3 regions of the Alteromonas sp. G5_S2_22_S1 genome follow, and region 2 is predicted to be linked to each of the others. Evidence: predicted binding sites of a transcription regulator. Region 2 holds the regulator's gene; each other region holds the start of a gene.

Region 1 (10,514 bases), on a different contig from region 2:
GCACTTCAGAACCGGTACCAATAAGAATAAGCTCAGGCGTACCTTCGCAGTCTTTAAGTACGTAACCGCCTTTCGCAATATCTGCAACTTGTTGAGCGTTTCTTTCTTGCTGGGCTAAGCCTTGACGTGTGAAGATTAGTGTTGTTGGGCCGTCAGTGCGCTCAATGGCAGACTTCCACGACACAGCAGACTCAACCTGATCACAAGGGCGCCAGTTATCAAGGTTAGGCGTTGCACGTAGCGCAACCACCTGCTCCACCGGCTGGTGAGTTGGGCCGTCTTCACCTAGACCAATTGAATCGTGGGTATAAACGAAAATTGCAGGCTGCTTCATTAGGGCCGCCATACGTACCGCATTACGTGCATATTCCATAAACATAAGGAAAGTTGCGCCGTACGCCTTAAAGCCGCCGTGAAGGGCAATACCATTCATCATGGCCGACATACCAAACTCACGCACACCGTAATAAATGTAGTTACCTGATGCGTCGTTTGCTTCAACACCTTTACTGCCTTCCCAAATAGTCAGGTTAGAACCCGCAAGGTCGGCAGAGCCACCTAATAGCTCAGGAAGTAACGGACCAAACGCGTTTAATGCATTTTGCGATGCTTTACGTGAAGCAATGTTTTGTGGGTTCGCTTGAAGCTCAGCAATAATTGCGTCTGCTTTGTCGCTGAAATCTGCTGGCAACTCGCCATTTACACGGCGTTTGAACTCTGCCGCAAGCTCTGGGTAAGCGGCTTTGTATGCTGCGAAAGCGTCGTTCCACGCGCTTTCCGCTTTTGAGCCTTTCTCTTTGCCATCCCAGCCCGCGTAAATATCGTCTGGAATTTCGAACGCACCATGGCTCCAGCCAAGCTTTTCACGTGTGGCGACAATCTCGTCATCACCTAGTGGTGCACCGTGGCAAGACTCAGTGCCTTCTTTATTCGGTGAGCCGAAACCAATGGTAGTTTTACAACAAATAAGTGTAGGCTGCGCCGTATTCGCTTGCGCCTTTTCAATGGCGGCTTTGACTTGCTCAGCATCGTGACCGTCGACGCCTTCAATCACTTCCCAGCCGTAGCTCTTAAAGCGTGCTGGTGTATCGTCAGTGAACCAACCTTCTACTTCACCGTCAATTGAAATGCCGTTGTCATCCCAAAATGCGATGAGCTTACCAAGGCCTAGCGTACCGGCTAGTGAACATGTCTCGTGTGAGATACCTTCCATTAAGCAGCCGTCGCCTAGGAATGCATAGGTGTGGTGATCAACAATAGTGTGACCGTCTTTGTTAAATTGCGCAGCAAGTACTTTTTCAGCAAGCGCCATACCTACAGCGTTACTAATACCTTGGCCAAGTGGACCTGTGGTGGTTTCAACACCGGGTGCATAACCGTACTCTGGGTGGCCTGGGGTTTTAGAGTGAAGCTGACGGAAGTTCTTTAACTCTTCAATAGGCAGTTCGTAGCCTGAAAGGTGAAGCAAAGAATACAACAGCATCGAGCCGTGACCATTTGAAAGCACAAAGCGATCGCGGTTAGCCCAAGACGGGTTAGCAGGATTGTGTGATAAGAAATCACCCCATAGTACCTGCGCGATGTCAGCCATCCCCATTGGGGCGCCTGGGTGACCTGATTTAGCTTGTTGAACAGCATCCATGCTTAGTGCACGGATAGCATTGGCGAGTTCACGACGAGAGGGCATGTTGTCTCCTGATTTATTTTGTATCTTTTGTTTCGTATCTTAGCGGGCTAGGCAAGCTAGACGAGCGTAGAGGTAAGGCGTTCGCTCCACTTCTTTATACGAATGAATGTGGCATTATTCTTACCTATGCCACCTAACAGTTCAATGGGTTTTCATTGCCAATAGTGAAAGTAATAGTAAAAAATGGTCTATACGCTCACCAATGCGTATTAGCTCGGTAATGAAAACCCTCTTATCTTTGCCTAAGTCTTTTTATTGTATAGAAATAACCCTAATACTGATCGGGTCATGTCAACATTTCGTAACAAAGAGACTTTTAGACGTCTAGAAGTAAAGACTGGTATTTATAACTTGTTTTAGTACAATATACGACTATTTTGATAATTTAACGCTTACGGAGCATTTATGGCCACGCATTTATTCACATCCGAGTCAGTGTCTGAAGGACATCCGGACAAAATTGCTGATCAGATCTCAGATGCGGTTCTTGACGCTATATTAGAACAAGATCCTCGCGCTCGGGTGGCCTGCGAAACGTATGTAAAAACCGGTATGGTTTTAGTAGGTGGTGAAGTAACCACTTCAGCGTGGGTAGACATTGAAGAGCTTACCCGCAACACCGTAAAAGAAATCGGCTATACCCATTCAGATATGGGCTTTGATGCTGACTCATGTGCGGTATTAAATGCCATTGGTAAACAGTCTCCTGACATCAATCAAGGTGTTGATAGAGCAAGCCTTGAAGAGCAAGGTGCAGGTGACCAAGGCCTGATGTTTGGTTACGCGAGCGACGAAACTGATGTATTAATGCCGGCGCCTATCACGTACTCACACCGCCTTGTTCAAAAGCAAGCCGAAGTACGCAAGTCTGGTAAGCTAGACTGGTTACGCCCGGACGCAAAAAGCCAAATTACCTTCAAGTACGAAAACGACAAGCCTGTGGGTATTGACGCTGTTGTACTTTCAACTCAGCACTGTGATTCAGTAAGCACTGAAACTGTACGTGAAGCGGTAATGGAAGAAATCATCAAGCCAGTGCTACCAAGTGAATGGATTGATGGCAATACACGTTTTCACATTAACCCCACGGGCCGATTTGTTATTGGTGGTCCAATGGGCGACTGCGGCTTAACAGGTCGTAAAATCATTGTAGACACATATGGTGGTATGGCTCGTCACGGCGGTGGTGCGTTCTCTGGTAAAGATCCATCTAAGGTAGACCGCAGCGCAGCCTACGCAGGCCGTTACGTTGCCAAGAACATTGTTGCGGCAGGTCTTGCAAAGCGTTGTGAAATTCAAGTGTCTTACGCCATTGGTGTTGCAGAGCCTACGTCTATTAGCATTGATACCTTTGGTACGGGTGTAGTAGATGAAAAAACGTTAGTAGCGCTTGTGCGTGAACACTTCGACCTACGCCCTTACGGCCTTATTCAAATGCTTGACCTTGAGCGTCCTATTTATCGCCCAACGGCCGCATATGGTCACTTTGGTCGTGACGAGTTCCCATGGGAAGCAACAGACAAAGCGCAAGCGCTAAAAGCCTCACTTTAATTCAGTAGGCAATAAGCACATAGTGCAAGACGCCGCTCGGTTGACGTTTTCATTATCGTCGTACCGAGCGGCGTTTTTGTTTTTCTTCGATCTAATGCTAGCGTGCGAGAAGAAAAAGTTAACGATTCTATTTTCAACATTTATTATTTAACGCTATGATTAAATAATGTTCGCTTCGTTATTTGCTACTCACCCCTTGTAATCTAAACGCTATACAAGCAGTGGCAACACTTGGGCTCATCCATGAATGTAGTTACCAGTATTTTTCTCGCTCTCTGTATTACTGCAGCCATGATGACAACACAGGCTTTTGCAGGGACAAATGACACGCATTTCAGCCCTATTCAATTTAAAAGCAAAAAACTGGCTCGATGGCAGCTAAATAGCATGTATCGCGTACAGTCAATTACCGAAACCCATCATTACGACAGCAGTTTTTCTTACCCTGCAGGTTCACAAGGGATGATAAGTGCCAGTCGGCGTTTTGATACTTGGGTTCCGCAAAAGGTTTATGCGACGTACAAAACCAATAATACGGCGTTTCAACATTATGCAGAGTGGCTATACTTGCCACACGACGAGGGAACCTTTACCCGCTTAGGTTGGTTACTTGGTGGACGTGAGGGTTTAAACATGGCTGTTGAAATTGAACATAGGATGGTAGGGGAAGAAGAAAACATGGCGTTATCGCTTGGCGTAAACTACCTGTTTTAAAAAGTAACTTGTGACAGCTGCTCGCTTAAAAGCAAAACCTAGGTTTTAGTGAGTTCAAGGGTTTTCGCGTAGGTTTGCTGAATAATCATTGCATCTGAACTGGCTCTGTGGCGTTTAACATCAACGTTTGCGCTCAGGCTATCCTTTACTTCATGCCACTTATCCATTTGCGCTTCAGTCAAAATATACTCTAACGCTCGACACGTGAAAGACATTTCTACTTGAGCAGCAGCATATAGCTTAATGAGCCACGGGTTATCTACTACCCACCCATCGCTGTAAGCAATGGTATTACCTAAGAAATTATTTAGCTCCATACACACGGTATAAGGCTCCTCGCCTCTCGATTCCAGCATCTGTTGCGAAATACCGTGGAGCGATTCAGCGCTTTTGTCCCAATGGACCCAAGAAGCAAAGGGCCTTAGCAATTTACACCACTTTGCACCATCATAGCGCACGATGCCTATTTCTATAGGGTAACTCGCAGCCCCAAATCCACTTGCTTCAACATCTATTATTGTAGGCAGGCTTATATTTCGCACTCATACTCCAAACCGCTATTTATCCTTGCTTGCAACACAGTCAAACAATATTCAATACGTTGGCCTTAAACACTTTAGGGCATTCAAACTGCTGAACGCCTACCAACACCTGTACGCTAAATATACAGCCAACATTATTCCTGTACGACTAATAGTAGAATCATGCCACATTGCTTCCTGTCACTGAGCGTAATACTGAATGCGCACTATTTAAAACTGTAGATAACCTCCCCTAAGTTATACTAAAGAATAATGCGTTAAAGAGAAAAATGTTCACGCATTGCTATACACTTTTATAGTGAACCCTTAGGTATCTTATTCATGCGTGTAAAGCTTTTCATATCAGTTCTCATAAGCGCTCTGTTGCTTTTCATAACGCCTCGAGCCAATAGCACCACCGAGCCTTTGATTATAGGCATTGATGCGGACTTGTCTGCCGTAGCCATTGAAGGGGGCGTAGCTATATCACGAGGCGTTGAATTAGCCGTTGATGAAATTAATGCAGCAGGTGGAATTCTTGGTCGTAAACTAAAGGTAATTTCTAAAGATCACCGAGGTAACCCTGCGCGTGGTGTATTTAATATTAACCAGTTTTCTGAAATGCCACACTTACTTGCCGTGGTAGGGGGTGTTCACACACCTGTTGTTCTTGCTGAAATAGAAGTCATACACGAAAAAAACATATTAATGCTAGTACCATGGGCGGCGGGCACACCTATTGTCGATAATGATAAAACACCCAACAATGTATTTCGCGTATCGGTTCGCGATGCAGAAGCCGCGAGGGTACTCATTGACTATGTTAAAAACATTGGCCTCTCTAACGTAGCCCTTGTTTTAGAGCGCACTGGCTGGGGTCGTTCTAATCTCGCGTCGCTCACCAAAGCCGCAAGTGAAAAAGGCATTGCGTTCACGTCAACCCACTGGATTAACTGGCAACAAAAGGATTTTTCTGAAGATATTACTGCCATTAAAAACAACAAGGCTGAGGGCATAATTTTAGTGACGAATGTTCCTGAAGGGGTTGTAGCTCTGGATGAAATAGCAAAGCAAGAGTTAACCAAACTCCCCATAATTTCACATTGGGGTATTGCCTCTGGACAATTTGCGTCAGCGCTAGCTAACCCGATAGGCATGTATGATATCTCTGTGCTCCAAACGTTTCACTTCAGCCATCAAAAAAATAGCCAATCGAAACAACTGTTAGAAGCCTACCACAATAAATATGGCTTGGTAGATAGTCAGGCTATTGGCGGTGTTACAGGGCTAGCTCATGCTTATGATTTAATTCATTTGATCGCTGCGGCTGCCGATAAAGCTGGTAGTATAGAAATTGATAAATTGCGCAGTGCCCTTGAATCTTTGCAGGACGTTTCAGGCGCCGTTAAGCACTATGACGCCCCATTTACAAAAGAAAGGCATGATGCACTTTGGTCAAAGGATTATTTTATGACGAAGTATAATGATAAAGGCCACTTGGTAACAATAGGCCAAAAATAATGCAACACAAGCCAACAAGGTTACGCTCTTTACTACTTTCAAGCATGATACCTCGACTAGCATTGTTAATAGCAGTGCTGTCTGTAATGCTATTTGGGCTTTCTTTTCACTTTATCATTAAGCAAACAGATGAACTTCAGCGTCAGTCGATAAGTGGATTAGAGCAGGACATTAACTACATTGTTAGTGATACCACTCGACAACTTGCTGACCTTGCTGCAAACGACATCATTATCAACGCGCTTGTCGATATAGAGCGCCGTGATAGCTATCTGCCAATGTTCTTTCGCTCGTTAAATTTAACGCAGGCGAAAAGCGTAGAGTTTGCGTTATTTGATTTTGCGGGAAACCGAGTCATCGACAAAAATTGGAATGCAACTATTCCTGAATCGTTAAGCAGTGCATGGCGACAACAGACGTTAGGCTCATCGAATACGTTCTCTTCTGTATCACAGTATGGTGTACTTATTAGTGTTCCAGTGCTTCTTAAAGGGGTTGCCGAAGGTGCACTGGTCATGTACGTTGATAGCTTACAATCATTATTAGCGCCTTACCCTCGTTTAACAAATCAGCTTGTCACAGATTCAACTGGCCACGTGCTGTTTAGCAGCGAACCAACCCTTATTGCACCCGGCTCAAATTTTTCTAATTTCAACAATAGCGGGTACGCTATAACGCGGGCAAACTGGAAAAATCTAACGCTATACAGCGTTAAGCCCACAATAACAGCGTACCGGGAAATGGCGTGGACCGGCATTGTTTTGTTAGCCATGATTGCAGGCTTCATATTTATTATTTTGCACATGGTTAGCATGACAGGTACATTAGCTGAACGCACGCTCTCTAAGCTTTACGAAGATATCAAAAACAGCCTTAACAGCAATAGCAATGCGCCTTTGCGCGATGACCAACAGCTTGAAGCGCAAGAGCTTTCCGACATTCGTAAAGCGTTTGACAAGCTAATTTGGGACCTCACCGAAGTCTCTCTTTCAAATGAACAATTTTCTAATGTTCTTGAGTCAATGGGCGACATGTTAGTTGTTGTCGATCAAAATCAAGAAGTCTTGCTTTCGAACAAACGGTTTGATGATTTTTGCGATGACCAATATGGCGAAAAGCAAGGTATCCTTAAATTTATCATGCAAAAGCTGGGATCGACTCAAAGCAATGAGCTAAAACACTTTTCGGTTAGCACAGGACAAGAGCGGTTCGTTCGTTGGACAAAAACCTCTCTTGCTGATGCGAATGGCAACATTCGCGGCGATATTTTTGTAGGTAGTGATGAAACCGAGCAGCGTTCGTTAGAAAGCCACGTAAAAGTGCTTACCCACGCAATGGATGAAGCCACCGTATCCATTATCATTTCTGATATCAAACGCGTTGGTCAGCCTATTATCTATGTAAATAGTGCATTTGAAGAGCTAACTGGCTACACCCGCGAAGAAATCATCGGGCATAATTGCCGTTCTATGCAGGGAGAGGAAACCAATGAAAAGACCATTGACTGCATTCGCAAAGCTATCGCTACCCGAGAGCCCATAGAAACCACGTTATTGAACTATAAAAAAGACGGCACCAAGTTCTTTAATCGCCTAAACCTGACTCCCGTTAAAACTAACGGTGAAATAACTCACTACATCGGGTTTCAGCAAGATGTAACCCAGCAGCGTCAAACCGAACAATACCTTCAGGAAGCAAGAGAGAAAGCGGAAGAGTCTGCGCGCCTCAAGTCTAGCTTTTTGGCAAGTATGAGCCATGAAATCCGTACACCTATCCACGGCATTTCTGGCGTACTACAACTGTTAGGGGGCTCAGAACTTACCGGGGAACAAAAACATTACTTGTCTTTGGCTAAATTTAGTATTCAGGGATTGTTGCACATCGTAAACGATATTTTGGACTTCTCTAAAATTGAAGCCGGTCAGCTTCAAATAGAAGAGAGCCCGTTTGATATCTTGGAGTCTCTGGAAAATTTACAAAGCCAGTACGCCATACTCTGCCAAGAAAAAGGGCTAGAACTACACTTCCACTTTGACTTACAAGGCTACCATGTCGTTCAAGGTGATGATGTTCGATTTAGACAAATTCTTTCAAACTTATTAGGTAACGCCGTCAAATTCACCGATACAGGCTACATTGAAGTAACTACCTGTATTGAGAAAAACCCCGACAATACCCTTCGTTTATTATGCAGCGTAAAAGATACAGGTATCGGAATAGCGCAAGATAAGCAGAGCACTATCTTCGATGTATTTACGCAAGAAGACCTTTCTACTACTCGCAAGTTTGGTGGAACCGGCCTTGGCCTTTCTATAAGTAAACAGCTGTGCGGGCTTATGGGCGGCGACATCAAACTTGAAAGTGTTAAAGGTAACGGCAGCACTTTCTCGTTCACTATTCAATTAGAAGAGGCCGATGAAAGCCTGATAAAACCGATACATTACAACAACGCGTCGAAAACCGTGAAAGGCAAGAAGCGTAAAGTGCTCATCGTAGAAGACAATGATATTAACCAGGTAATTGCAAAGCAGCACCTTAGCAATCACACCACGTTAAGTGCAAAGTCGGGTGTTGAGGCCCTGCAAGCTTTGAACAAAATGAAGGTTACCTTCGACGTTATCTTGATGGATTGCCAAATGCCCGAAATGGATGGGTTTGAAGCCACCAAGCGCATTAGAAATGGCGAAGCCGGCTCTCGATATTTGAATGTCCCCATCATAGCCCTTACGGCTAATGCCATGAAAGGTGACAAAGAGCGCTGCGTAAGCGCTGGGATGGACGATTATTTAAGTAAGCCTTTTGACGCCGAAGACCTTACCGACAAAGTGGAACGTTGGGCAAGTATTGAGAAAGACCAAGAAGCGAACGCCGTACATTAGTGCCGTGGTAATAAATTTAGGCCGTTAAATGCCTTTGCAAGTGTGCCAACTTCCCTCAAACAGATTTGTTCATTGCGCTTGTTCGTGGCTGCCATGATGTATTGCAATTTCGCCTTAGCGGAAGAAGTACTGCGTTATAATATAGGTACTTCTGGCAGCTCCCCCCCTATGAAAATGCTATTAACGAAAATCGAGCAGGCATTTTAGTTGAAAACCTGCCGCTTATTATGGATAGGGCGGGATTAAAAATAGAATATGACAAACCTTTAGGTAATGGCCTTTCGACTTGAAAGTTGTAAAAAGACCGGAAGTTTCACGGTTTGAATAAGTAAACAGAGGCAAACTAGCCCCATGCCAACCCACCCTACCGGCTTAAACGCTTCGCCAATAAGAAATATGGCAAATAGCGTTGCAACAAGAGGCTCAATGAGGGTAATAAGGGTGGCCTTACTTGCTTGTGTGGTACGCAGACCATACCCAAAAAGAAGGTACCCTAAAAACATAGGCACCACAGCCATATATAGCGAAACGCTCGTGTTGATAGTACTTTCAAACACATTCTGACCGGTAAAATAAAGCGACGGTAATAATACTAATGCAGCGCACCCGAAAAGCCCGGCCATTGAGGAAGTCGAATTTGCGCCTGTCTCAATTAACTGCTTAGCAGCCCACGAGTAGCCTGCATAGGTTAAACCTGCAACTAGGCCTAATACAACGCCTAATGTTTGATGACGCTGTGCTTCTAACAACCCGAGGGTTTCAGTAGACCTCCCTGCCGCTAATAGTGCAATACCGATGGCGCCTATCACGAAGCTAACAGCCCACTTAAAAGATACCGGCTTTTTGCTGATAACGCGTTCCAAAACAGCAGCAAATAGCGGCGCACTGGCAATTGAGACTACGGTACCTATTGCAACGCCAGATAATCGCATCGCGCTATAAAACGCAAGCGGATATACAGCCACGCATACGCTTCCAAACACCAGCACCCAAGGCCTAGAAAATAGAATATGTGCATCGCGAACCAAGGCCCTGTGGGCACTCACACACAACAAAATGCCCCCTACTCCCATAGCAAACGCACCAATAGCGAGGGGGCTTATCTCGGGGGCGAATTGCGCCGCAGTTCCGGTTGTTCCCCATAAAAAACTGGCGATAACGATAGCAATAATGCCCTTTAACCCGTCGTCCACGCTTGAAACTTTCTTCACTTCTGATGCTCCTGACAGATATTCCTGATAGATACCACTTGCTTTATAGCCCTGCTTAGTAACTGCGTGTAATAGCCAAGCGAGTGCAAAGTTCTATTCATCGCTACGCCAAGTTTATTTAGCGTGACAACTTACTTAAACATGATCATACGTGGATTGTTTCCATTGTATTTAGCTTGATAGACGCTTTTTTTGACCTTTTAGACGCAAGTTCACTACTGCGCCCAGCGCGGCACCAAAATTAACATTGCGATTACAATTAAAATACACCTCAAGATATTCGACTAAAGTTGAAATATTTATTCTAGTATCTATGGAAAATCCCCCGCCTTTTTGCCACATTACGCCCTTGCCTAATAACAAAATAGAAACAACCAACCTGGATGGACTTATGTTTAAACTAGAAAATTCGTCGTTTCGACGAAGCACA
Region 2 (8,655 bases):
TCTACTTTGATAAATGGCGCATTGGCAAGTTTTGCCAAACGACGGGCAATTTCTGTTTTACCCACACCCGTTGGACCAATCATTAAAATATTTTTTGGCGTAACTTCTTGGCGCAGCTCAGGCTCAAGCTGCATGCGACGCCAGCGGTTTCTAAGTGCAATCGATACAGCACGCTTGGCATCTTGTTGACCGATAATATGACGGTCTAACTCGTGAACAATTTCTCTTGGTGTCATTTCAGACATGAATAAACCCTTTTCTAACAATGCTTGTTGTACTTATCCTCAAACGGGCGACAACAAGCCGATAACAGCATTCAGCTATTACTTAGTAATCTAGTACATCAACCGTTTGGCTATGGTTAGTGAATACGCAAATATCACCGGCAATGGTCAGTGCTTTTTCAGCAATGTCTTTTGCACTTAATTCCGTATTATCTAAAAGTGCCGTTGCCGCTGCTTGCGCGTAATTGCCACCTGAACCTATGGCGATAAGATCTTGCTCTGGCTGCACCACATCGCCGTTACCGGTAATAATGAAAGAAGCGGTTTCATCGGCTACTGCCAATAAGGCTTCTAACTTGCGCAGCGCCCTATCAGTGCGCCAGTCTTTGGCAAGCTCTACGGCGGCTTTGGTTAAATGGCCTTGGTGCGCTTCAAGCTTAGCTTCGAAGCGCTCAAATAGCGTAAATGCGTCGGCCGTGCCGCCAGCAAAGCCCGCTAAAATTTTATCGTGGTATAAACGGCGCACTTTGCGTGCATTACCTTTCATCACGGTATTGCCTAGTGATACCTGACCATCACCGGCCATCACTACCTGATTCCCACGTCGTACAGATACAATCGTTGTCACGTTAATTCCCCGTTTAGCTGGGCGCTGCCGCGTTTTTATCATGCAAAGGCAGCAGCGTACAAATTCAATAACAAATAAGTGGGGGGAGGCTTTCTAATTTCAAGGGCAAGACAGAATAATGTGCGCCTAGCGGTGGCTGCGATAAGGGCTTAGCACATACATTGTTTATTGAATACGCTATTTGTTGCGTGCATACTTTCGCGAATGTGGTCTATGGCTAATTGTGTGTGAAGTAGTCGAGGCGCAGGCATTAGCTAAAGAAATTTAGCAAAACCTATACGCCTCAATGTCGAAACCACCACCGTGTTCGCAACCTAGTGCTAAGTACTACAAGTTCCAGTACCAAATTTGACAGGTCGCAATATTCACTTTACGCAGGCTGTGCTTCGCTTTTTCCGCATCTCGTTTAGACTCGTAAGGGCCTAAAATAACGCGGAACCAATCGCCGTTACTGCCGGTGCTGTGTCTGATAAGCGCCTCTAAACCTTGAAAGGCAATTTTGGCTTTCATCTCTTCAGCTTGCGCACGGGTTCTAAACGACGCGCATTGCATCAAGTAGCGTTTGTCAGATTTTTCTTGTTCTCTAACTTCTACCTCAACCTCATAGCCAGGCAAGGTTTTAATGTATTCCCACTCTTCTTCAGGTAGTTCTGGCAAAGACTCTTGTGTAGGTGCAACCGGGCGAGATGCCTGTGTATCCACATCATCTTCTACGTTATCTTTAATTGACCATAAAAAAGCACCAAAGCCAATTACGAGTGCTAAAACGCCGATTAGGCGAACAATAGGAAGCTTACTATCAACCGGTGCATTTTTTTGCGCATTGCCAGCGGGTTTTCTGCCTTTTCCAGCAGGCTTCTTTTTTTGAGTAGAGCGCCCACGAGAGACATAATCGCGTTGAGCCATAGTCGGCAAAATTCCTACTTGTTATCGTTGTTCGTATTCGTAAGAAAACGTCGTATACCAAACCTAGTTAAAGGGGAAAGATTCTCACACCTTTAGTCGTGGCGAAATTTTAACGTATTGCTTCTCAACAAGCTAACTGAAATCGGTAGGATCGATATCGATTGACCACCTTACCTTAGTGGCCTGCGGTAAAGCCTGTAAAAACGGAAGCGCCAAACGCAGCGCATTATGAAGCGGGGCGCGTTTTTGATGACTACACACCAGCATGAATCGAAATCGGCCTTGGCGCTTTTCAATTAGGCATGGGAACGGGCCGCTTATCTCAATGGCGTGCGCTTGCGTAAATACCTGCTTACAGTCTTGTAAAAATCGATAAGCCAAACTGCTATCAGTAGCTTCGGCGCGTATTACGAACTGACTAATAAACGGGGGCAAGCTTGCCGCTTTTCGCTCCATTAACGCATGCCTGGCAAAGTGCCCGTAACCATTATGCACCAAATCTTGTAGCAGCGGGTGATGAGGATTATGGGTTTGCAGCCACATTTCACCGGGTTTACTTGCACGCCCCGCTCTTCCAGCAAGTTGAGTTACCAGTTGAGCAAGCTTTTCAGGGGCTCTGAAGTCTGCGCTAAACAGTGCGCCATCGCAATCGAGAACCGCCACTAATGTAACGTGAGGAAAGTGGTGGCCTTTAGACAAAATCTGGGTGCCCACAAGCAGCTGATATTCTTGGCGGTTAATTGCATCGAGCGTTTGATGTAACTTATCTTTACCGCGCACCGTATCGCTGTCTATTCGCACCTGCGTTACCCCGGGAAACAAGCTAGCAAGCCCCTGCTCTACTTGCTCTGTACCGGTACCCGCAGTAACTAGCTCGTTGTAATGGCAAGCTTCACAGTTTGTTGGCATAGCACGCATGCCGCCGCAATGGTGGCACTGCAATCGGTTTTGCGCTTTGTGTACGGTGTAAGGTCGCTCGCAACGCTTACACGTTACTGTCTCGCCGCAATGATGACAAAGTAACGCTGGCGCATAGCCTCGGCGATTTACAAACACCAACACCTGATTCCCTGCGCTAATATGCTGGCGCATTATGGTTAACAGGCCTTGTGAAATACCGTAGTGAATTGGCTGGTCGCGCGCATCTAATACGTGCTGATGGGTACTTCGCGCGCCCCCGGCTCGCTTGGTGAGCTGTAAATGCGCATAGCGGCCGCTTAGCGCATTATTAAGGGTTTCAAGAGCAGGGGTGGCACTGCCAAGCAGTAAAGGAATATTATGCTGTTTCGCACGCATGGCCGCCAAATCGCGAGCATGATAGCGAAGCCCATCCTGCTGCTTAAACGACTCGTCGTGCTCTTCATCAACAATAAGCATACCCGGGTTATTAAGCGGGGTGAAAATAGCAGAGCGGGTACCTATAACAATACCGAGCTCGCCCGCTTTTGCTCGCTGCCATACTTGCAGACGGTCTTTGTCTGAAAGTTGCGAATGCAATACGCCCACGGCAATGCCAAAGCGCTTTTCGAAGCGGGATACCGTTTGCGGGGTAAGCCCAATTTCAGGCACAAGGATAAGCACCTGCTTTCCTTCGCGCAGTAAAGGCTCTATCGCTTGAAGGTATACTTCTGTTTTGCCGCTACCGGTCACCCCTTCAAGTAAGCTAACCGCAAAGTTGCCGTGTTGACGGTTAAGGGCGGCGATGGCAACTGACTGCTCAGTATCGGGAACAGGCTTATCTTCCATTGTTAACGTAGATAGCCAAGCGCCCGGCTTAAATTCAGGAGTAACCTCTTTGATAACGGCAAGCGACTTTTCTACCAAGGCTTTTACCGCTGGCGCACCAAACTGCTTACGCGCCTCTATCGCGAGCATCGCCCGTTTGGTCAAGGCGGTAAAACACGCTTTTTGCTTTGGGGCGCGAGATAGCGACGCTGACAGCGTTTTTTTACCCTCATCGGTAAGCATGAGTATATCTTGTGGAGTAGGGCCTGCCGACTCGCCTTTTCGCAATAATACAGGCAGCATGGCGTGTAACACTTCACCCGGAGCATGGTGGTAGTACTGCCACAGCCATTGCGCCATTTTTAGCAGCACCCCATCAATAATAGGTTGATGATCTAGCACCGTTTCAATGGCTTTTAGCTTGTTGCTATTGTCAATCTCGCTCTCTGATTTTTGTAGTGTTTCAACAACTACGCCCACAAGTTTGCGCGGACCGAAAGGCACCATTACCCGTACGCCTGCTTCTAGTGCGCTATCGTGGGTATATGTGAAAAGTTGGCGCAGCGGCACTGGTACAGCAACTTGAATGAAGGCCATTGCGAACGTTCTACCTTATCGTAAAGTTATTAAAGTCTATTGAGCTTTCGGGCGTAACCGTTACATAAGCGCACATAAACGTATCTAGAGTAAGCTGCATGGAAAAGTCACGCTTATTTTACCCGCCATTAAACTGAAATATTTAAACATACTTTGCGCTTTAGCATAAAAGGAATGTTTCGTTGTTTAGCGAGCATACAAAAACCGCTTGATCAACCCTCTGCCATCCTTTATTATGCGCCGCTCTTTTTGCGATAGGCTGTTCTTTGAACGACTTATCATTTGAATTAAGTAACGTATGGTGTGCGACTTCGGGTTGTATAGCGATACGGCCTTATTATGTGAGGTAATCCCATGAAACAAGATATCCACCCTAAATACGAAGAAATCACAGCAACTTGCTCTTGTGGTAACGTTATGAAAATTCGTTCTACGCTTGGTAAAGACATCAACCTAGACGTATGTTCATCATGTCACCCTTTCTACACTGGTAAGCAACGTAACGTTGACACTGGTGGTCGTGTTGATCGCTTCAAGAAGCGTTTCGGTGCATTGGGCAAAAAGTAAGCCTGATATCGAGTTCGAAAAAAGCGCCTATACGGCGCTTTTTTATTGCCTGTCATTATTTGCAGGTTAAATAATATCTGTGCTTAATTGGCTATCAGCGCGTGCCCCCTCGCATCACTGTAAACGAAAAAACCTCTCTGCGCCTTAAGCCTCGCCTGCTCGGCGCGTTAATGCTCGTTGTCTAGCTTCGATAAGTGCACGTCCCAGTCGCCGCCGCTACGTTGTTTACATGCTTCTTCGCTGTCAAAATAGACCCCAACGGGTTTAGATTTAATGGCCGCTGTTGCAATATTCACCCAACTTATAAAGTCCATATCCCACCCATTGGTTTGCGCTACCTGCTTTTCATGCTCGCGACTAAAAACAGCCACGACTTTAGGTGTACGCCAGTGGCCAGTATGCGTAAGCCAGGCAAACCCGCTATTGTCTTCTTTTACGCTTTCGCATACGTCTGTGAGTACTTCAATAAGTTTTCGTTCTGTCATTACGCTCGTCCACGCCGCAGTTTCGGTATCAATGTTTGAGATATTAACAAAACGACGCCGCAGACATAATCGTTTGGTGAAAATTTAGGCTGTGATCCCTACGCCTCACAATAATAGAAATTAAAAATACAAAGACATATTGAAATAAATGAGATGAATGATAATTATAGGCTTAATTTACTGGTCTAATTAGTGTGGCTCCCCTACATTGGTTAATGAGGATTCTGATCAGATATGTACACAATGAAATGCTGTGTTAGAGTTGCGATAGGCGTTCTGATAGTGGGTATTAATCTTATGAATATTGGCTTGCTATCATGCCTTGTAGCGCTTTCAGTTATTCGAATTCATATTGCGTAACTGAAAATGCAACAACAAATTAAGCTGGAACCTGTGGCTAGATTCGCTCAGTTTCAGTGTTTAAAACTTTTTGTAATTACTTGGTTAGAACGCGCTTGTGTTTATCTTCCTATAACTATAACGACATAAGATAGCGGCAAAGCGTGAGTAAAAACACCGATGAACCCTACATCTAAGGATACAATTTTACATGTCAGATTTTAGACAACGCGCACTCGATTATCACGCCTACCCCACCCCCGGAAAAATTCGCGTAGAGCTGTCTACGCCAGCAGATAGTGTTGACGACCTTGCATTAGCATACAGCCCCGGTGTTGCCGAACCAGTTAGGGAAATAGCTGAAGACCCCGATAATGCCTATAAGTACACCGCTAAAGGTAATATGGTAGCCGTGATTAGTAATGGCACCGCGATTTTAGGTTTAGGTAACCTTGGCCCCCTCGCTTCAAAGCCTGTGATGGAAGGTAAAGCCTTGCTGTTTAAACGCTTTGCCGGGCTAGATGCCATTGATATTGAAGTAAAGCATCGCACGACAGAAGAGTTCATTAATACTGTGGCGAATATCGCCGACACCTTCGGCGGTATAAACTTAGAAGATATTAAAGCCCCTGAGTGTTTTGAGATTGAACAAGAGCTTATAAAGCGCTGTAAAATTCCCGTATTTCACGACGATCAGCACGGTACTGCAATCGTCACGGCAGCGGGTATGCTAAATGCCCTTGAGATTCAGGGCAAAAATATCGAGAGTGCAAAAATAGTGTGCATGGGTGCAGGCGCAGCCGCGGTAGCTTGCATGGAACTACTCATTAAATGCGGCGCCCAGCGTGAACGCATTTATATGCTAGACAGAAAAGGGGTTATTCATACCCGTCGTGAAGAGCTGACTGAGCACAAAAAGCTCTTTGCTAACAACACCGACAAACGCACCCTTGAAGATGTTATGGAAGGCGCAGATATTTTTGTTGGCGTATCAGGGCCTGACGTTTTACCACCAGAAACGCTAGCGTTAATGGCCGAGAACCCTATTGTATTTGCTTGCTCAAACCCAGACCCAGAGATAAAGCCAGAGCTGGCCCATGAGGTGCGTAAAGACCTCATTATGGCAACCGGGCGCTCTGATTACCCAAATCAGGTTAACAACGTTCTATGCTTCCCTTTTATTTTCCGCGGCGCATTAGATGTTCGCGCCACGGCCATAAACGACGAGATGAAAGTGGCCGCCGTTGAAGCCCTTCGCACCATTACCAAAGAGCCGGTGCCAGAAGAAGTATTAGCGGCAAGTAAAAGCGACAGTCTGACCTTCGGTAAAGAGTACATTATCCCTAAGCCGATGGACCCACGCTTATGTGAACGTATCGCAACTGCGGTATCTAAAGCAGCGATAGCGTCCGGCGTGGCCCGGGTACCTGAAAACTCGGCCGAATAGGGGTAAATTAACAGTGGGGTTGCCGAAAACCAGACTAGCGAAAGGCTAACTTCAGTGATGTAGCATTAAACAAGAATTACTATGTTTAATATGCCATAAAAAACGGCGCTATTATTGTGAGATCACTTCACACTAATAGCGCCGTTTTTTGTTAGCATGGGTTAAGCTGAACTTTATTCATCTTCCGAGACGTTGTTTTCAAAGCTTGGATCTATACCCATTTCTTCCATAATGCGACGCGCTTCTGCTGGCACCCGATTAGGATTGTCTTTGCGCAAATCATCGTCGTTCGGTAAAGGTTGCCCCGTAAACGCGTGTAAAAACGCTTCGCAAAGTAACTCCGAATTGGTGGCGTGGCGCAAATTGTTTATTTGGCGGCGAGTACGCTCGTCGGTGAGTGCCTTCAGCACATTAATTGGTATAGAGACAGTGACTTTCTTTACCTGCTCGCTCTTTTTACCATGCTCTGCGTAGGGGTGAATATACTTACCGTTCCATTCTGCCATTGTACTAACTCGGTCTACTCTTTTTTATGTTATGAACAGAAATTCTAAACAAGTTCACGAAAAGGTCAATTGAGCAGTGTAAACCTCTTGACGTCTAGACATATATTATTTAATTTAGACGTCTAAACGTCTATAAAATTATATTTTCAAGAGAATAAGCCATGGTTTCTTACGCGCAAGGTATCGATGCATTAAACCAGTCCCTGTCGGAACTGCGTGATATTGATGTATCTTTTGAATTTTTTCCGCCTAAAACGGAAGCCATGGAACAAACACTATGGAAATCTGTAGAGCGCTTAGCGCCGCTAAAGCCAAGCTATATGTCGGTGACCTATGGTGCGAATAGCGGCGAACGAGACAGAACACACGATGTGGTTAAGCGAATTCAACAGCAAACCGGTGTTGCTGCAGTTCCACACTTAACGTGCGTAGATGCAAGCCGCGAGGAGCTTAAGCAAATTGCAAAAGACTACTGGGATTCAGGCATTCGCCGTATTGTTGCGCTTCGCGGCGATTTACCGCCAGGGTTAGAAAAAACAGAGATGTACGCCTCTGACTTAGTTGCCTTGTTGAAAGACGTGGCGGATTTTGATATTTCCGTTGCTGCTTACCCTGAAAAGCACCCTGAAGCCCCGAATGCGCAGTTCGACCTGCTTAACCTTAAACGCAAGGCTGAAGCAGGAGCAACCGAAGCCATTACGCAGTTTTTCTTCGACACCAGCGTTTATTTGCGATTTAGAGACCGCGCAGCCGCTGCCGGTGTAGATATCGATTTAGTGCCGGGCATTTTGCCAGTAACCAATTACCAAACCCTGGTTAAATTCGCTGGCTTTACTAACGTGCATGTTCCAGGGTGGCTACATAAAATGTTCGATGGCCTTGACGCTGACGACCAGGCAACGCGAAACCTTATTGGAGCAAACATTGCTATGGACCAAGTTAAGGTATTAGCGAAAGAAGGGGTTAAGCACTTCCACTTCTATACCCTTAACCGTAGCGAACTCAGTTACGCCATTTGCCATATGCTAGGCGTACGCAGTGGCGCATAATCTCCGTGGCACTCGCTTTAACAGTACCCTCTGATAATATGAATGCAGAACAGGCGCGTAAAAAGCGCCTTTTTTATATCACCTGCATAAAGCCTAATTTAAATTTTGCCACCAAGGCTTACCCCAGTTACCATTTGATATAGGTGTATTGAACTATCCACACCTATAGGCCTCCCATCATA
Region 3 (10,514 bases), on a different contig from region 2:
GGCCATAGAGACCAGTAATTTCTCACACCATGCTTCAATACGCGCATCGGTTTTGTCGTATTGATTTTCATCATCTAGTGATAAGCCAACGAACTGGGTTTTGTCTTCAGTTAGCGCTTTTGAGGCCGTGAATTCATAGCCTTCATTTGGCCAATAGCCCACGATATTGCTGCCTGAGGGTACAATTGCATCGTGAAGCATACCTAGTGCATCTTGAAACCATTCTCCATACCCAAGCTGATCGCCAAGGCCAAATAACGCAATGGTTTTGCCAGACAGGTCTAAGCCGTGAACCTCTTCCCAGTGTGACTCCCAATCTTCCTGAAGTTCACCGAAATCCCACGTTGAAATGCCAAATATAATAATGTCGTATTCTGCGGTGCGCGTTAAACTGACATCTTTAATATTGTGCAAATCAACGATGTCTTCGTCAAAAAGGCTATTGAGCTGCGCTTGAATCTTTTCTGCCGCCATTTCGGTATAGCAGGTTGTAGAGCCGTAAAATAACCCGATTGACAGTGCGCTATCACTCATTAGATACCTCTTTTCAACTAATCGTTTTTTGAAGTGGGGAATTCTACCTCTTTACCGTTGCTCAACAAAGCCTTGCACTGCACATCGGTGTTTTTATGTGAAATTTTTAATACACCTATTGCACATCCGTTGAATAATTCGCCATACCCCATACTTGGCTCTCTTGCTTTTACCGACATATTTCTTCGACGAGTAAAAAGGTTCAATGGCGATTTAGAGCGATAAAGAATGCGGTTTAGTCTATCTAGCCATTTGATCAATCCATCGGGGAAGGCGTTTTTTAAACCGCTACAGGTGAATTGCGTGATATGAGGGCTGTTGCGACGAAAACGCAGCCGTACGTCGTACACGAAAGAATAGTGTACGTCGCCAGATAATATGATGAACTCAGGTGGCGTTTTGTAATGCCTAAAAATGTTGAGCATTACGTTTGCCGTACCTTTATGGGCCATCCAGTTCTCAGCATCCACGGTGAGGGCTTTACCAAAAAAGGTAAACACTTTTTGAATGGCCTCGATAACTTTTACGCCGTAAATCGGAGCGGCAGAAACAACAATAACCGACTCTTTTCCAATAATGGAGTGTTGAAAGTCGCACAGCGCTTCCCAATCCATTAAGCCGGAAGGTTTATTCATGTCAGATTCTGAGCGCCATCGCTGGGTTCGCGTATCTAAAACTTCTATAGGCGGTGTTGTATCAAGGCGATAGTGCCACTGGTCAAAATCGAGTAGGTCGTCAATGATCTCATCATGCTGAGCTATACCTTGCTCACCTGTAGACTGTTTTACTTTTTCTATTAGCGCCGTCACTTTTTTAGGAGCGTTTCCCCAGCCTTGACAGAGTAGGTAGCCAATAAGCGCGTTGCCTATCATGCGTTTAGACAATGGGTTGCCGTAAACCTCTTGTTCCCAGCCGCGGGTTAAATTCCAGTCATCGGTTACGTCGTGATCGTCAAAGATCATGTAGGTTGGAATGTGGGCAAGCGCGCGTCGCACCTGCGGCAGTTGCTTTACAAAGCCTTTAAGTGCTTCATTTTCTTTATCAAAAGTTGCGCTGTATTTGTCGGGAATACCGTCTTTATCAATCGTTATTTCGGCCCACAGTGTGTCGGACCACACCAATAAGTACATGGCAATGATTTCTGCGCTGCCTATCAGGTGGTTTTGCGCGTTTACCGATGTGAACACGGGCTTCTTTTTCGCACCAAAGAAAAGAGATGACAATACCGTGTTTGTCGAAATCTGCGGCAGCAGTTGCTCGCGTTCATAATAGCCGTGAGGGTGTGTAGCAAGTTCTTGCGTATTACTTACCACTGCGCCCTCCAGTGTCTCATGAAACAGGCCTAAACGAGCGATCACGCTATGTATGGCTTTAAGCATAGGGCCTGCAACATCATCGGCGTATATCTGATCCCCTGTCATCAGCAACAGATCAGGGAAGCTACTTTTTTGTCCAAAGGCATGTTCATGAAGCGTGTCTACCTGCGCTAACGCATCGTCACTGTGAAAATGCGGCTTGCGACACGAGCCGTGTAAGATAGTCTTTGGCGTTTCGGTAAAGTGAAAACTTAACGTCGATTGCCCTGTGTACAGAAGCGCTTGCTGCTCTTTGTGCCACCTGGCCTGGTGTTCCTTGTTATCGAAGTGAAGTTGGTAAGATACCCGAGCGCTATCGTCAAATGGTTTGGAGGCTGAAAATGAAAGTAAATGGATGAACGCGTGCGTGCCTACGCAAATGGTCTCGCTTTGACGGTCGCCGTCAATCGGCGCTTCATCATGTGACAAGGTTAATGAAGGCGCATCAGCCGAACTGGTTACTACCCATATATAACAAAGGTTAGATGTAACTTTTCTCACGATGGGCCCTGCTATGACGAGGGGCAAGTGCTGCGTAGAAATGACGTTCTCCTTCAATGTTATCGATATAGCTGCAATCAACAAGCACGGTGCATACAACGCGTAAGCCACAAATAACGCAGTGGGTCTTTGCGCATTACCTTTTACGCATGTTGTTATGAGTACTGTAAAATATCGTCATAACCTTACCCTTTTTTGTGCATAAACGGTATGCTCGATATACTCCCTTACAAATTTTTATTTTGCCCACAGTCGGTTAAATAGAGACAGGACTTCACAACATGCTTAAACACTTAACGAGTGCTGTGGTAACAGCATTGCTGCTGAGCGCCTGCAGCGAGCCCCAAGACGTGATTATTACGCCAGAGCCCCAAGACTTAACAGAAGTTACCGTGGGAAGCTGGATTTTAGATCAAAATGGTAGGGTAATGTTTGATCCCCAAACATCGGGATTAGTAGAAATTGATGGTGAACTTGTCACTATTGCCGATGCAAGCGCAGACGCTACGCAACAATTAAAGCTACACACTATTGCGCCAGAAACCGCCACACTTAGCGTATCGAGCGAGCGTTTTTCGTTTGCCAGAAGTGTGCGTAGAAGCTGCTTTTTCAGCTATCTTAGTGAGCAGCCTGATTTGGAAGCATTAGCCGTAGACCCCAGAAATACCGATGTGATTTATACGGTAACCGAAGATGCCACACGCACCGGAGCATTAAGTCCACGGTGTGAAACCAAGTACGAGGATACCGGTTCAACAGACTATCCCACCTTGCTGGTCAAGCTTACCCGCAAAGATAATGGCACAGTAGAAATGTCAAATGTGCGTCCACTCCAATTTCCTCTAGCACTTGAAGTGGGTAATTTTCCTAACGACGGTATTGAAGGTCTTGCCATGGCCGACGACGGTACCTTGTATTTAGGGTTAGAGAAGGACAAGGCCCGCCAGCCAAGGATTTTCTCGCTGAATGTTGATGACGGTCTTTTTGAATCCAGTGACTTTGCAGCGGTAAGTGAACCTAGTTTGCAGCTACCCCGGTTTACATCTGGTAATCATCCTATCAACGGATTAACCTTCTACACGCACACAACAGGCGCGTCGTATTTGCTGGGGGCTGCAAGAAATGACAATGAACTTTGGGTAATTGATGTCAGCGGTAAAAAGCCAACCAAACGCATACCTATTACCTTTGATGTTGCCGGCGACGAGAATTGCGAGCAGTACACTATGGATAATGCATCAATGGAAGGGGTGGTGGTCATTAAAGATACCCTGTGGATCATTAACGATCCTTGGGAAAAGAACTACTTAAAAAACGCGACGTGTGATGCTCACTTAAGCCGATATGAAGATTTAGCGCCTCTATTATTTCCACTTAAGATAAACGACACGTGGTTTAAATAAATCAGTGTTAGCGCTGACACATAAAAAAGGTTGCTAGCACCAATAAAGCAACCTTTTTTTATTAAAACGGGACCAGCGTTATTCGCGCTGATTCTCGTTACGCGTCACTGCGCAGACGAGAAGCAAAGGTTTTCTTAAACTTCGCCAGTTTCGGCGCAACCACCATTGAACAGTACTGGTTTTGCGGGTTATTTTTGAAGTAATCCTGATGATAGTCTTCGGCATCGTAGTAATTGTTTATCTCTACGATTTCCGTAACTACTGGGTCAGGCCAGATTTCTTCTTCAGTAATTTCTGCGATGATTTTCTCAGCTTCGGCCTTTTGCTCGGCGTTGTGATAGAATACCGCACTGCGATATTGTGGGCCTACGTCGTTACCCTGTCGGTTAAGCTGTGTAGGGTTGTGCAACGCAAAGAAAATTTCCAATATTTCGCGATAGCTAATGCTATCTGCATCGAAGGTTACCTGTACTACCTCGGCGTGGCCGGTAGTGCCGGTGCATACTTCTTCATAAGTTGGATCGGCTTTTTCGCCCCCAGCATAGCCAGAAATAGCTTTTTCTACACCCTCAACGGTGTTATACGCTGATTCGATACACCAAAAGCATCCGCCCGCCAAAGTCGCGACTTGTAAATTTGCCATAATAAAACCTCTCATAATCTATGGTTGTAGTGTGGGTGCGCCCCGCCTTCAACACAAGTCATCCAAGCGTGTTTTTTTATCGTATAAACGAATATTAAATAAGAATAATGTGGTGTCATCGCGAAAGGTTTTAAGCTTAACGCTTTAAATACGCGTGATGAGTTTTACGATAGATTACGTTTTCAGTGAAAGGTATCGATTTTGCCTTTTCGGGCAAAACAGCCAACGTCGATGCGTTCTATGTAGCAGAGGTAGTAAAAAGTGATTATTTTCTATGACGGCTATTGCCCCTTATGTATCGCAGAGATGCGACACCTAGAAAAACGAGATAAACACAACAAGCTAACGCTGGTTGATATTCAGTCGCCTGATTTTTCTATTCGCTATCCCGCGCTAGACTGGCACGCGCTTAATGCCAGAATACATGGACTTCGTGATGATGGTACCTTGATAACCGGTCTCGATGTGACCCATGAGGCGTGGAAAGCGGTTGGTGTAGGCTGGCTTTACGCACCCCTACGTTGGCCGCTAATTCGCCACGTGGCCGATGCCGTTTATAACCTTTTCGCGAAGCATAGATACACCATTTCTTATTTGCTGACGGGCAAAAAACGCCAGTGCGACCGCTGTATACCAGGAGAGCCCAATGAAAAATAAGGTGTTAGTTGTTGGGGCTTCTGGGGGAATTGGGGCTGCGCTAGTTGACCAATACCGCTCAATGGGCAATGACGTTATCGCGGTAAGCCGTGCGCCGGCTTCAGACTTTGAGCAAACAGAAAGTGTCACATATTATCAAATCTCAACGCAGGACGATAAACACATAGGTGAGTTTGTACAGCAGTTAGCGCAGCAGGGGGTAGTGATAAGCGCTGTGGTGATAACCACGGGTTTTTTGCATAACGAGGAAAACGCCATTCACCCTGAAAAGCGTTTAGAGGATATAAACGAAGCGGCACTGTCGGCGTATTTTGGTACTAACAGCATTACGCCTGCGCTGTGGCTAAAACACCTTGTTAATATTGTGAGCAAAGAAGGCTCGACCCTTGTATGTCTAAGTGCACGTGTGGGCAGTATTTCTGATAATGGCTTGGGTGGCTGGTATGGCTATCGCGCGTCGAAAGCCGCACTTAACATGTTTGTTAAAACCGCATCGGTTGAATACAAGCGTAGAGTAAAAAATACAATACTGGTTTGCTATCACCCGGGCACCGTTGATACCGGGCTTTCAAAGCCTTTTCAAAAGAATGTCGCTGCTAAGAAACTATTTACCCCTGAGTTTACGGCGAAACAGCTTATTACGCACCTTTCTCAACTAGATAGAGAGCAAGTTTGCCATTTTATCGACTGGAACGGTGAAGTGGTAACTTGGTGATACGGTCTTTCATCATTTCAACAAGTTCAACATCAAGACTTTTTATTTCACTGCTGTTACCATGCTATTTTTGGGATTGGTGCAGCGTATTGATAAGCCCATAAAGGTTGCAATACAACGCGTTGACGCCACACGTGAGTCATAATAACAGAACGCCATCCTGATAATAAAATAATACCAGTTCGCATGGCATTAACCTTCGACATACAACAGGTGTCGGGTTTTTATTGCGAACTGCTATAACAATAACTCAACGAGAGGAAGGGATATGAGCGGGGCCAGAGAACAGTTCGGATCGCGCATAGGTTTTATTTTGGCTGCTGCCGGTTCTGCAGTAGGCATTGGTAATTTGGTTGGTTTCCCTGTCGGTGCAGCTAAAAACGGCGGCGGCGCATTTTTGTTAATGTACGCCATTTTCGTTTTTGCGATATGTTTGCCGGTTATGCTGGCGGAAATGTCAGTAGGACGCCATGCTAAAAAAGACCCATTAGGCGCGTACAGCGATATCAGCGGTAACGAAAAAAAATGGAAGGTCGCAGGTTGGTTAGCCATTGCTACACCTTTCATGATTGCCGTTTTCTACATGGTTATCACCGTGTGGCTTTTTGGCTATTTGTTTGAAGCGGTAAGCGGAAACTTAGATAAACTCGCTAACCCCGAAACCTTTGGGCTGTTTATTAACTCAGAGGCAATCTTCGCCTATATGGCAGTTGTGGTTGGGGTGGTGTACCTCATACTTCAAGGCGGGGTAAAAGAAGGCATCGAAAAAGCGGCAAAGCTGCTTATGCCAGCACTCTTTGTTATGCTCATTGGCTTGGTAGTGTTTGTACTGACCCGAGAAAATGCCATGGCTGGGGTTAAGTTCTATATCGTGCCTGAGTTTTCAAAAATCACGGCTGAAGTTGTCAACGGCGCCTTGTCGCAAGCCTTCTTTTCGCTGTCGTTAGGTATGGGTATTCTGATCACTTACGGAAGCTATATTGATAAACGAGCGGATGTGCCTAACTCGGCCAAATTGGTTGCCTTAACCGATACAGCGGTTGCATTTACTGCGGGGTTAATGATTCTTCCGGCTATCTTCTCTTTTAACCCAGATATTAACCCTGATGATCTAAGTGAGTCTTCGGTTGGCATGATCTTTACATACCTACCGAGTATCTTTCTCGCGTTACAAGATTCAATCGGGTATCTCGGTGCGTCGATTGTAGCGAGCTTGTTCTTCTTGCTTGTGTTCTTCGCAGCAATTACTTCACTGGTATCTATTTTTGAAGTACCGGTTGCGGCATTGATGGACGAGAAAGGCGTAAGTCGCAAATGGGCGCTAGGCTCTTTAGGCAGCATTATGATTGTGTTAGCCATTTTGAGCGCATTATCGTTCGGTAAAGTGGATATGTTGACTTCGTTTATGCACTACGCAGGGGCAGATAAGTCTTTGTTTGATGTGATTTACGACGTGTTCTACGACACTATTTTACCGCTCAACGGCTTACTTATTTGCTTGTTTGTTATTTACCGTTGGAAGAGCGCTAACTTCAACGCGTCTTTGGAAGAAGGTAGCAGCGGATACAAGGGTAGCTGGTTTGAAAAGTATGTAGATGTGTCGCTTAAAACCTTTATACCGTTAATTCTGCTTGTTATTTTTATAAACACAGTCGCAGTGAAATATTTTGGGTTTAACCTTTTCGGGTAAACCGCTTCACACATTACATCTAAACAAAAACGGCAAGCTTGGTAACGGGCTTGCCGTTTTTTATTGATTTAGAACATGCGATAGGGGTCAGCGAACTCGGGCGTAATACCTAACTGCGCCCAGCATTCGCGGGCGTCAATTACTTTCCCGCCAGGCTCAGCGTCGGTCCCTGTAAAATCAGGCGGCTCAATACCCATGGCTTTAGCAGCCTCAACATAGTACAGCCCCCGTTTGGGGTGAGACAAACTACACAGATGTATCGTGTCATTCAGTGGGGTACAGCGAACAATTTCGCCAAGCGCCTTAACGATATCAAAAACGTGAACCAGGTTTATTCTTTTATTACCCGCTTCTAGCTGACGTCCACTTAACGAACGGGCCGGGTGACGGTCTGGGCCAACCAAGCCCGCTAACCGCACAATACTTACGTTAACTTGCTCTCGCAGTGACAGTAAATATTGCTCTATTGCTACATGCGCTTTTGCTGACGCAGTTTGAGGGTTGGTTGGGGCCTGCGCTGTCAATGTCTCATCAGTATTATCACCGTAAACCGAGGTCGTACTGATAAAAACAATATGCGCAACGCCCGCCCTGATCGCGCTATCTATTAATGACAGCATGTGCTTTGTAAAGGCGTCTAAATTGGTGCTTCGTCGGCCGGGCGGTACATTGAGTAATAAGGTTGCATTAGGTAAATAGCGTTCAAGGGGCTTGGTGTTATCTCCTAGCGCATATTCAAGTGCTTCGATACCTTGCGCTTGTAACGCATGGCATTTGTCCCGACTTCTACTTGTGCCGACAATATTGAAATCATCGTTAAGTGCTTCGCCAACATACCCGGCTAACCATCCATAACCCGTAATTACTAAATTTTGCGTCATAGTCTCAATACCCTTTGTTTAATAGCCGTAGATTATATTAATTTGCAAAGTCTTGCTTTTATCAATACGCAAGTCGTTTTACTGATTGCCTTAAAAAGCGGCACTAAAAGCGCAAAGGTTTAAACGGGGTTAATACACTAAGACAGGGGCGGACTTGCGAAAAAAGCCAACTATGGGCGTTACCCATCATTGGCTTTATAGATGTTAATGGTTTTGATACGAAGGGCTATTACATCTTCATTTCTGCATGACCATCGATATCTAACAGGTTCAGCTCTTCAAGCCCGGCAATTGACGCTTGCATTTTTCCTTCAGCATAATCAGCCTGTTTCAACACTTTACACAAAGCATCGCCTTTTTCTTCTAATGCGGCGGCTTGACTCTCAAGACGATATTCTAGGTCTTCACCCCAACGTTCCATTTTTTCTTCGAATTCAGACATATCGCCGCCTTCCCATAGCATCTGAGTACCTACGGCTATTAAAATTCTGCCTATCGACTCGCTAATCAATGACTCTATCTGGGTTTCAAATTCTTGTTCCCAGCTTTCGTCAAACCAACCTGGCTCATCGAACTTGGTTGAATCGACACGGATATTACCCGCTTCATCATAAAATGAGGTGTTGAGCTTAGCGTCGAGCGAGTCAAAGAGTTCACGAAAGTCGTCGCCCATTTGGTCGCCGCCAAGGAGCTCTGTGAATACTTCAGTTACCGCGACATTAGCAATCTCTAAACCTTCACTGGCAATGTTCAGTGTCATTGGAATGGCCATATCTATATTGTCGTAGTATTCACCCACCCACTTTTTTTGCTCGCGATTAAGCGACACAGCTTCGCCGTTAACGGTCATATTGTGTTGAGCGTCTATGCTCATCACCGAGCCATTATCCATGGTTACGGTTAAGTCGCCTTGATAGTATTGAATGTGACCATCAAGCTCCATATCACAGCTGTTGGTCTGAAAGTTCTTATCGTGTGCAAGTGCCTGTCCACTGATTAAAGCGCTGGTGATGGCAACTGAAAGTAATAGTTTGTTAGACATTGTTCATTCCTTATTTCACTAATAACACGGTAGTGCGCGTGCAAAATGTAGTTCGGTATAGCCAGGGCTTGCTAAAAGCGGCGGCGATAGCCTGTTTGCAAAGAATAGAGCAATGCTCTTGCCATAATTTAAAGATTATATTTTTCAGTGGGTTATGTTTTTTTGAAAGGGCGGGAAATATAGGCGGCTTCATTTTTTGGCGAATATAATAATAAATTAGCCATTTTGACTAAGATCAATTTATGCCTTTTACGGCATATTTAAACCCATCCAAGCATGTTCAAATCTTAATTATTGGTGCATAATACCGCCAATAATTTTAAGGGGTTATCACAATGGCTGATTGGATTAATGCAATTATGTTTGGTGTTGCGCTAATTGCCTTTACGCTAGGGCTAAGCAGCATCGTTATGGGCTTTATGACTGCTAAAGCAGGTGCTGAAGGTATGCAGGAAAAAATCGAGTACGGTTTTTTTGGCGTTACAGGTTTGGTGCTTTGCATGCTGATGGCCTATGCCTTAGCTTAAGCAAAAAGCGTTATGAAAAAACCGGCTTCAAAGCCGGTTTTTTTACGTCTGTAAAACAGTTATTGATGGTTACGCTTTCGGCGTGCTGTGAGGCTCTGCAGGCGTGTTTACACTACGCTCTGTCCTTTCATCGGCACTTCCATCAGAACTTTCACTTGTACTTTGCTTGGCACTATTATCAGCACCTTGCCTGGCGTTCACCTTTGCCTCTTGCTGATAGGCACTGTGCTCGCGGTGGGCTAAAAGCGAGAGGTGACCGTCTCGCTGGTAGGCGCGTAGGTCGAACAGGTCAAGCATGGCCATGACGTGGTCGAAAATATCCGACTGTACTTTCTCGTATTTGACCCATTCTTTTTCTGCGCTAAAGCAATAAATTTCTAAGGGCAAACCTAGCTCATTAGGGGGAAGCTGCCTAACCATAAGCGTAAGCTCTTGGTTGATATTCGCATGCTTGCGCAAATAGGCTTCTAAGTAGGCTCTAAACGTACCGATATTGGTTAGCTTGCGGTTATTGAGTAAATCCGACTCATCAATGGAGTAATCCCTGTGATAAGCACGCAGTTCGT

Evidence for each region. Region 2 encodes MetJ, which represses methionine synthesis genes. Its sites were predicted from a motif close to TAGACGTCTAGACGTCTA; they were not measured.
Region 1: the regulator MetJ is predicted to act here: its motif matches at 2,005-2,022, upstream of metK (methionine adenosyltransferase).
Region 3: the regulator MetJ is predicted to act here: its motif matches at 4,513-4,530, upstream of msrA (peptide-methionine (S)-S-oxide reductase MsrA).

What each region holds. Positions count from the first base shown of each region.
Region 1 covers NZ_JBQKUJ010000002.1:265,171-275,684, reverse strand. The annotation lists gene tkt (transketolase) at 1-1,687, opposite strand, end outside; gene metK (methionine adenosyltransferase) at 2,093-3,238, shown strand; gene ACTRWF_RS03405 (hypothetical protein) at 3,482-3,952, shown strand; gene ACTRWF_RS03400 (exonuclease domain-containing protein) at 3,991-4,494, opposite strand; gene ACTRWF_RS03395 (ABC transporter substrate-binding protein) at 4,816-5,994, shown strand; gene ACTRWF_RS03390 (ATP-binding protein) at 5,994-8,873, shown strand; gene ACTRWF_RS03385 (DMT family transporter) at 9,140-10,084, opposite strand; gene ACTRWF_RS03380 (TonB-dependent receptor domain-containing protein) at 10,476-10,514, shown strand, end outside.
Region 2 covers NZ_JBQKUJ010000013.1:45,322-53,976, reverse strand. The annotation lists gene hslU (HslU--HslV peptidase ATPase subunit) at 1-245, opposite strand, end outside; gene hslV (ATP-dependent protease subunit HslV) at 328-852, opposite strand; gene ACTRWF_RS14060 (SPOR domain-containing protein) at 1,180-1,758, opposite strand; gene priA (primosomal protein N') at 1,891-4,080, opposite strand; gene rpmE (50S ribosomal protein L31) at 4,435-4,647, shown strand; gene ACTRWF_RS14045 (hypothetical protein) at 4,815-5,132, opposite strand; gene ACTRWF_RS14040 (malic enzyme-like NAD(P)-binding protein) at 5,683-6,918, shown strand; gene metJ (met regulon transcriptional regulator MetJ) at 7,092-7,424, opposite strand; gene metF (methylenetetrahydrofolate reductase) at 7,586-8,473, shown strand.
Region 3 covers NZ_JBQKUJ010000012.1:32,005-42,518, reverse strand. The annotation lists gene fldB (flavodoxin FldB) at 1-534, opposite strand, end outside; gene ACTRWF_RS13385 (metallophosphoesterase family protein) at 552-2,417, opposite strand; gene ACTRWF_RS13380 (hypothetical protein) at 2,672-3,793, shown strand; gene msrA (peptide-methionine (S)-S-oxide reductase MsrA) at 3,891-4,436, opposite strand; gene ACTRWF_RS13370 (DCC1-like thiol-disulfide oxidoreductase family protein) at 4,698-5,093, shown strand; gene ACTRWF_RS13365 (SDR family NAD(P)-dependent oxidoreductase) at 5,083-5,808, shown strand; gene ACTRWF_RS13360 (sodium-dependent transporter) at 6,077-7,498, shown strand; gene ACTRWF_RS13355 (NAD-dependent epimerase/dehydratase family protein) at 7,567-8,379, opposite strand; gene ACTRWF_RS13350 (DUF2884 family protein) at 8,609-9,421, opposite strand; gene ACTRWF_RS13345 (hypothetical protein) at 9,757-9,948, shown strand; gene ACTRWF_RS13340 (mechanosensitive ion channel domain-containing protein) at 10,018-10,514, opposite strand, start outside.